2 regions of the Cytobacillus sp. GQ23 genome follow, and region 1 is predicted to be linked to the other one. Evidence: a T-box and tRNA genes for the amino acid it is inferred to sense, from the RefSeq annotation. Region 1 holds a T-box; the other holds one or more tRNA genes.
The links. The T-box of region 1 lies ahead of AC6CHU_RS02215 (valine--tRNA ligase). A T-box ahead of a tRNA ligase gene usually reads a tRNA of that ligase, here a tRNA-Val.
Positions count from the first base shown of each region.

Region 2: it encodes a tRNA-Val, which carries the amino acid that the T-box ahead of AC6CHU_RS02215 (valine--tRNA ligase) is inferred to sense. The anticodon was not compared.

Region 1 covers NZ_JCAXER010000002.1:95,267-99,696, reverse strand. Annotated here, with positions in the region: gene spoVID (stage VI sporulation protein D) at 1-29, shown strand, start outside; gene ysxE (spore coat protein YsxE) at 122-1,180, shown strand; gene AC6CHU_RS02220 (YszA family small membrane protein) at 1,194-1,385, opposite strand; T-box leader at 1,604-1,861, shown strand; gene AC6CHU_RS02215 (valine--tRNA ligase) at 1,909-4,430, shown strand, end outside.
Region 2 covers NZ_JCAXER010000014.1:59,596-64,025, reverse strand. Annotated here, with positions in the region: gene AC6CHU_RS13200 (hypothetical protein) at 1-421, opposite strand, end outside; gene AC6CHU_RS13195 (WYL domain-containing protein) at 578-796, opposite strand; gene AC6CHU_RS13190 (YczE/YyaS/YitT family protein) at 906-1,520, opposite strand; gene AC6CHU_RS13185 (SurA N-terminal domain-containing protein) at 1,641-2,405, opposite strand; tRNA gene AC6CHU_RS13180 (tRNA-Val) at 2,652-2,724, shown strand; gene AC6CHU_RS13175 (proline dehydrogenase family protein) at 2,923-3,897, shown strand; gene AC6CHU_RS13170 (hypothetical protein) at 4,067-4,279, shown strand.

The sequences.
Region 1 (4,430 bases):
TGTACATTCCTGTTGCGGTAGCCCACTAAAAGGTTAAAAGGCTGAGCAGGTATTCGTAACCCGCTCAGCTATTTTCGTTTAACTTATATATTTTGTCAGTTTTGGAAAGTGAGTGGTTAAGGTGGAAGAAAAAAATCGGCTGCAGAAAGTCTCTCCCATTTTAAAGCATTATTCATTAGAGCCGCATTTTGTAGAGGATTTTGGGAGGGTACAGAAGGTATACAGCAGCAAAGGTGTTTTTGCTTTAAAGAAAATAAAGCCTCAGCACGGAGCGGATTTTATAAGACATGTACAAACACTTTTTCAAAAAGGCTTCAACAGAATAGTTCCTATTTACCCAACGGTGGACGGAAGATATGCTGTACTCCATCAGAATGAATTATTTTATTTAATGCCCTGGATGTCCAATGAGGAAAAGGAGGATAGATTTGAGCGGCATCAGCAGATGCTGCGGGAATTGGCAAGACTGCACACATTGTCCTCGAGGGAGGTTCCGATAAAAAAAGAAGACCGTACCGAGCATTACGAAAATACCTTACAGGAATGGGAAAAAGAAAATGAGTTTCTGGAGGGATTCATTGAAGCGTGCGAAAGAAAAGAGTATATGTCCCCTTTTGAGCTAATGTTTTCCCTATATTACAATGATATCAGCCAGGCACTTAAATTCTCCACAAACAAATTTAAAGATTGGTTCGAAAAAACAAAGGAAGATGAAAAAGCACGAACGGTCATTATTCATGGGAAAGTTTCAACCGAACATTTTCTATACGATGATAGGGGGTATGGCTACTTTACTAATTTCGAAAAGGCAAGACAGGGGTCGCCGCTCCATGATTTATTGCCGTTTTTATCAAGGACACTAAAAACATATCCCAAAAGATCTGAGGAATGTGTAGAATGGCTTTACACTTATATGAAGTACTTTCCCTTCAGGGATGACGAGATGCTGCTGTTTCAAAGCTACTTTGCTCATCCGGGTCCTATTATCAGAGCAGCTGAGCAATATTATAAAGGGGAAGGAAAAAGGGGAGAGAGGAAGGCTGTCCAGCATCTGCAAAGGCAGTTTTGGCTGTTAAAAAATATTGAATATGCCGTTATGAGAATCGATGAGATTGAGAGACAAAAACAAGAAGCAAAAGCGGCAGCAGAAGCTCAAGCACAGGAAGGAGCCCAAAGCTGAAGGTTGAGGGCTCCTATACTAATTGAAGATGAAAGGCGATAGCGATCAGAATGAACAGCGAAAGCAGCAGCACATCGAAGGTAGTAGGCAATAATATTGTTCTAATGCCTTGAAAAACACAGAACGGGATAATGAATTGTGCACATATATTCCTGAAAGTTCTTAACCAGGGAGGCAGTTTGTAGGGATTATATTTTTTTCTCATTCGCGCATACCCCTTTCCCCAATGTTCTTATTTTACATCCTATGATTCTATTTTCCGTAAAGTGCCTATTTTCGTTTTTTTGACATAAAAAGGTGTTCCTGCCGGGTGTAACTCATCAGCACTTTCAAGGATGCTGTGAATAATATATAAAAAACTGGGGTATCCTTATTGACTATAACCGTCTATTTTCGGTACTATATTTTATATATAAATTTAATATCGTTGCTAAGACAGGGAAGAGTACAATGGCTATTTGCCTTTTTAGAGAGGAAAACCAGCAGCTGAAAGGTTATCCAGGCAGAACCGTTGGAAGGTCGCCCTAGAGCATCTTTTGCGAAAGGCAGCAGCCAAGTAGTAAAAGACGGGAAATCCGTTATCTGCTTAAGTGTCAATCACTATAAGAATGTCTTTTGCTGATTTTCTTTTTTGGTTGAAAAAAAGGTGGTACCGCGAAGCAAACTCCATTCGTCCTTTTATGGCGAGCGGAGTTTTTTTATTTGCTTTTAGAAAGGAAGAATGAAATATGGATAACAATGAAATATCAATGCCGACGAAGTATGATCCGCAGGCGATTGAAAAAGGGAGATATCACTGGTGGCTGGAAGGAAAGTTCTTTGAAGCAAAAGATGATGAAACAAAGCAGCCGTATACAATTGTGATTCCGCCTCCAAACGTAACCGGAAGACTTCATCTTGGCCACGCATGGGATACGACTCTGCAGGATATCCTCACACGAATGAAGCGTATGCAGGGGTACGATGTTTTATGGCTTCCGGGAATGGACCATGCGGGTATTGCCACTCAGGCAAAGGTGGAAGAAAAGCTCCGAAATGAAGGCAAAAGCCGCTATGATCTAGGCCGCGAGAAATTCGTAGAAGAAACCTGGAAATGGAAAGAGGAGTATGCGAGCCATATCCGCCAGCAATGGTCAAAGCTTGGATTAGGGCTTGATTACAGCCGTGAACGCTTCACGCTGGATGAAGGGCTTTCAAAGGCTGTTAGAGAGGTTTTTGTTTCACTTTATAATAAAGGCCTTATTTACCGCGGCGAGTACATCATCAACTGGGATCCGTCTACAAAAACAGCCCTATCTGATATCGAAGTTATTTATAAGGATGTTCAAGGTGCCTTCTACCACATGAGATATCCTCTGGCAGATGGATCGGGTCATATCGAAATTGCTACTACACGCCCAGAAACAATGCTTGGCGATACTGCTGTAGCGGTACACCCTGAAGATGAACGCTATAAGCATTTAATCGGCAAGACAGTTAAACTGCCGATTACAGGAAGGGAAATTCCGATTGTTGCTGATGATTATGTAGAAATGGATTTTGGATCTGGTGCTGTAAAAATTACGCCTGCTCATGACCCAAATGATTTCGAAATCGGAAACCGCCACAATCTTGAAAGAATTCTTGTTATGAATGAAGACGGCACGATGAATAGCAGAGCTGGTAAGTATCAGGGGATGGACCGGTTTGAATGCCGCAAGCAGATTGTAAAGGACCTTCAGGAAGAAGGCGTTCTTTTCAAAATTGAAGAGCATATGCATTCTGTGGGCCATTCAGAGCGAAGCGGTGCAGTAGTTGAACCATACCTTTCAACGCAGTGGTTTGTTAAAATGCAGCCTCTTGCGGATGAAGCCATTGCTCTTCAAAATAAAGAGGAAAAAGTAAACTTTGTTCCGGACCGATTTGAAAAAACGTATCTGCGCTGGATGGAAAATATACGTGACTGGTGCATTTCACGCCAGCTCTGGTGGGGACACCGCATACCGGCGTGGTATCACAGGGAGACCGGCGAGGTTTATGTAGGTCAGGAAGCTCCTGTGGACAGCGAAAACTGGGAACAGGATAAAGATGTATTAGATACTTGGTTCAGTTCAGCATTATGGCCGTTTTCCACAATGGGCTGGCCGGATACTGATTCCGCTGACTTTAAGAGATACTATCCGACTGCTGCCCTTGTAACAGGCTATGACATCATTTTCTTCTGGGTATCCCGGATGATCTTCCAGGGTCTCGAATTTACAGGGGAGCGCCCATTCGAGGATGTATTAATTCATGGTCTTGTTCGAGATTCACAGGGACGCAAGATGAGTAAATCACTTGGAAATGGCGTTGATCCGATGGATGTTATCGACCAGTATGGTGCCGACTCACTCCGATACTTCCTTTCTACGGGAAGCTCGCCGGGGCAAGATCTTCGTTTTAGCATGGAAAAGGTAGAGGCAACCTGGAACTTTGCCAATAAAATCTGGAACGCATCACGTTTTGCTTTAATGAATATGGATGGATTAAAGTTCGAAGAAATCGATTTAAGCGGCGAAAAGTCTGTTGCTGATAAATGGATTCTGACCCGTTTAAATGAAACAATCGAGACTGTTACAAGATTATCTGACCGCTATGAGTTTGGTGAGGTTGGCCGAGTTCTGTACAACTTCATCTGGGATGATTTCTGCGACTGGTATATAGAAATGGCGAAGATTCCGCTGTATGGAGAAGATGAAGCTGCCAAGAAAACAACCCTCTCCATCCTGGCATATGTACTGGATAACACAATGCGTCTCCTTCATCCATTTATGCCATTTATTACAGAGGAAATTTGGCAGAACCTTCCTCACTCAGGCGACTCCATTACGGTTGCCCAGTGGCCGGAAGTACAGGTTGAATATACAGACAATCAGGCTGCAAATGAAATGAAGCTGCTTGTTGAAATTATCCGTTCTGTCCGCAACAGCCGTGCTGAAGTAAACACGCCGATGAGCAAGAAGATTAAAATGATGGTAAGGGCTAAAGACCGTGAAATTCTTGCTACACTGGAAAATAACCGTGCCTATGTTGAACGCTTCTGTAATCCTGAGGAACTGGTGCTGGCTTTAGAGGTTGAAACACCTGATAAGGCGATGACAGCCGTAGTGACTGGGGCAGAAATTATCCTCCCGCTTGAAGGCTTGATTAATATCGAAGAAGAAGTGGCCAGACTGCAAAAAGAGTGGGATAAATTAAATAAAGAAGTTGAACGTGTTCAAAAGAAACTTTC
Region 2 (4,430 bases), on a different contig from region 1:
GGTTATTATCATCTTTAACTCTGTTAACTTCCTCAGCATCTTTCGGAATCCTTTTTTCGATAAATGCAAGAACCTCTTCATTGCTCATTTCTTTTTCCATATCCTCAAATTGCAGTTCAACGTTAACTGCACGATGGGTCTGAAACTCTACCAGCAAACTGTCTCCATTAAAGCGGGCTATTTCCTCGTTGTTTTTATTTTCGCCATAAGCCTCTGTGAAAAGATCTCGAGAGTCTCCTAAGCCAACTTCTTCAGTGATTCTTTTGTTCTCTTTCGATGCTTCCTTCGTTTCTGCCCGCTGTTCTTCAGTAGAAGGGTTGTTTTTGTCTTCCTTCTCTACAATTTGCTCTTCAGTCTGATTACAGCCTGCCAATAAAAGGGAGCCTGCAAACAAAGCAGTAATGAATGATTTTGATTTCATAAAATCCATCCTTTCCAAACCATGCAGAATTTTAGGGTCCAATCCCAGTTAGAGAATATATACCCCAAAGGGAGCTGGATAATCGGGAAGGGGGCATAATAAAAAGGCGTACTTCTTCTGTGAAATACAGCCTTGATGAATATATTGAATTGTCCTTTAGCTGATCTGGCGAGCCTGCTTTTCAGGTAAAATGGACATGATATGATTTAAATTAAAGATTCGCATCTGTTTTCTATATAAACAATAGGCTAAAATCGTGCTGCCTCGAAGTTCTTTGATTAATATTTTTCTTTGCGTAAATGAATTGCGTTTGGAGTGGTAAATGATTTCCACAGGTTTTCTCTCTTCCATAGCTCGATAAAGAATTCCTTTCATAGAGAAATCCCTCCTTACTTTTATTTACATTATAAACGAACGTGTGTTCTTAATCAAGAGAAATACGAAAATTTGTTCGCTTAAAAAAAGACTTCACAAATGAAGTCTTTTAAATAATTTTTAATCCCTTATCTTTTAAGTGATTTAGAAAAGCAGTTCCATATTGTATGGCATAGCCTAAAAAGATGGCTACAATTAATGTACCCAATCCTACAGGGCCGCCTAAGAGAAGGCCAAGGGCTAATGCTAGAAATTCATTAATGATACGAGCTGATTTTATGCTGATATTGAGCCTTTTGGCAGTGGCGATCATTAAACCATCAATTGGGCCGCTGAATAATTGCGGTCGGATATAGATAGATACCCCGAAGCCCAGAAGAATAATACCAGTGAAGAAGGCAAATATCTGATAGGGAAGTTGTGTAACTGTGAAGCCGCTAAAAACAATCTCCATCCAAAAATCAATCCCCAGACTCGCTAATATGGTACCAATGAATGATTTAAACTGCGGTTTTTCCCAGGTCAGTAAGGCATTGAAAAATATAAGGGATGCAGTGACCAGGAATGACCATGTTCCGATGGTCAGACCGAACTGATTAAAAAGTCCAACATAAACAGTGTCCCAGGCACCTGCACCAATATTGGATAAAATGATTAATGAGACACCGAGAGTGAGAATTAAATAACCTGCAATTATTTGAATAAATGTAGTATGTTTTATCATGTTGATCCTCCCTAGTACATATTACAGCATTTAAATAATTCCTCAAGGGGAAGATTACATCCATTAAGTGCCATTTGCATAGAAAAACAGCTCCCGATATAGGGAGCTGTTCAAATATATTTATACCTTAATATCAATTTTTGCATTTTTCTTCAACTCTTCTACATGCTTAACGAGCATTTCCTGCTGTTTTTGCTGTTCGAGATTCTGTTTGATCTGCGGCTTTACTTCTTCCAATTTAGGGGGCTCCTGACCTTCAGCACCACCCTGGCTGGCATATTCTTCATAGAACTTCTGAATATCAGCATCTGTAACTTCTCCAGGCTTAATCTCGCCTTCGATGTATTTCGTATATTTAATATTATTGGCAATTTCCGTCTCTAATGAATCGGGATTAAGGCCAGCCTGTTTCATTGCTGTTTCAAATTCCTTGTCATCTTTGAATTGCCCTTTTGTTTCTTCTAGCTTTTTCTTAATTTCTTCATCTGAAGCTTTATAGCCTTTTTTATCAGCCTCCTGTAGAAGCAGGGTCTGTCCCACTAGACTGTCAAGTGTCTGTTTCTTAATTTCTTCTGCAGCATCTTTGCTAGTAGGATCTTGTCCCATTTGCTGATACATCATTTGTGATGATGTAAGCACGCTGTTATACTCGCGTCCAAGAATTTTCTGGTCATTCACAATGGCAACTGTCTTGTTTTCATCAAGCTTTTGCTTATCCATTTTCTTTTGCATTTCTTCCATTTGCTTTTGCTGGTCCTGCTGATCGGTTTCAGCTGTTTTTGCTTCTTCTTTTTTATCTGCCTTCTTGCTTTCGTCATCAGCTCCACAAGCAGCTAAAACGGCAGATATTAATACTAGTAAAAAGGGGTACATTAGCTTCTTCATTCAAATTCTCCTTCCGTAACCCTGCATAGATTGATTCAACTAAGAAAAGAATCATATAGAGGGCATTATAAAGCATATAATCTTAAAAAGATACCTAAAAGGTACAAATGCTGAATTTGTAAAGGGAATGTAATCTGGTTATAAAGTTACTAACCTGATAGTTTCTGGATGAAATATAGGTATTGACTTTTAGAATAAAAAGAAGTATATTTTATATTGTCCCAAGTAAAGGGGAATATTCATAACGATTCCGTAGCTCAGCTGGGAGAGCGCTACCTTGACAGGGTAGAGGTCGCTGGTTCGAACCCAGTCGGAATCATACTTATAGCGCTTGGCTAATAATGCCAAGCGTTTTTTTATGCGCCTGGGGATCGTCATTGTTGAGCCGGGTTTCCTGTGAGGTTTTAACGAAACATTGGTAGGGAATCAATAAAATATAAAAATTCGCAAAATAATTTTTATTGAAAATCCATGCTATAATCTTATTGTGAAATTACAAGAGTTAGGGGATATTTCTATGTTGAAAGATCTGTTTATAGGCCTTTCCCAAAACGAATTTCTGAATAACGCTGCAAAGAAATATGGTTTGAAATTGGGAGCGCAGAATGTAGTTGCGGGAACAAATTTAGATGAAGCAATTCAGAGTATAAAAGAGCTTAATGCTCATGGCATCTCTTGTACTGTCGATAATCTCGGGGAATTTGTATTTAAAAAAGAAGAGGCGGCAGAGGCGAAAAAACAAATAATAGAAGTAATAGAGGCAATTCATGAAAATCAGGTTGATGCACATATCTCTTTAAAGCCTTCTCAATTAGGCCTTGATATTGACTATTCTTTTTGCCTTGAAAATGTCAGGGAGATAGTCGAGAGAGCAAGCCGCTATGGTATTTTTGTGAATATGGATATGGAAGACTCAAAGCGTCTGCAGCCCTCTTTTGATATTTTGGATGAATTATCCAGAGAATATGATAACTTTGGTACTGTTATCCAGGCATATTTCCGTGCTGCAGAAGAAGACCTTAAAAAGTATCAGAATTTCCGGCTGCGGATTGTAAAAGGTGCTTACAAGGAGCCTGAAGAAATTGCTTATCAGGACAAAAATGACATTGACGCTAACTTCATAAAATTAATAGAGTGGCATCTGCTAAATGGCAAATTTACTTCAATTGCAACACATGACCATAATGTAATTAATCATGTAAAAGATTTTGTAAGGGCTAACAATATCCCAAAAGATAAATTTGAATTCCAAATGCTATATGGCTTCCGCAAGGATATGCAGCTGAAGCTTGCGGGTGAAGGCTATAATTTCTGCACATATGTCCCTTTTGGGCATGACTGGTACGGTTACTTCATGAGGCGCCTGGCAGAACGGCCTCAGAACATAAACCTTGTTGCCAAGCAGGTATTTACTAAGAAAACCAATACTGTGATTGGTGTAGCAGCAGGAGCTTTCCTATTAGGAAGATTGACAAAAAAGAGAAAAAAATAATAAGCAAGAGCCTCCCTTTGTTAGAAATTCAGGGAGGCTTTTTCTTTTCCGAAAGGAATTTCTGATCTTAACTGCGAATCTGATCTTAGCAAATATTTTAGAACCGAAGGATAGGGACGGAAATGGACCTGCAGCTGAAACTTGTTACAGACTTTTTGAGATTATTAATTTGAAACCTGAGGAAGAGCAGGAAAAGAAGTTTCAGATCTTCGAAAGATTTGTCGGATCCAATGCTTTTTTCATTGCTCTTGCTTCAGTTAATGGCTGGACATGCAAAGCAATATATGACAAAGATATTTTAATGGGGTTTGCAACCCATGGACTGGACAGGGACCATAACCGGTATTGTGAGTCTGATGCTTGGACATCAATTCCAGGGTAAAGGATGGTATGCCTGCAATTAAGCTTGTAATTGAGGAAATGAAAGAGATGTATGTATGCGATGAAATCTACCTGTCTGTCATCAAGGAGAATGAGCCTGCTATCCGGGTTTATGAGAAGGTTGGCTTGAGCCGACAGGTGAGATTTTTCAG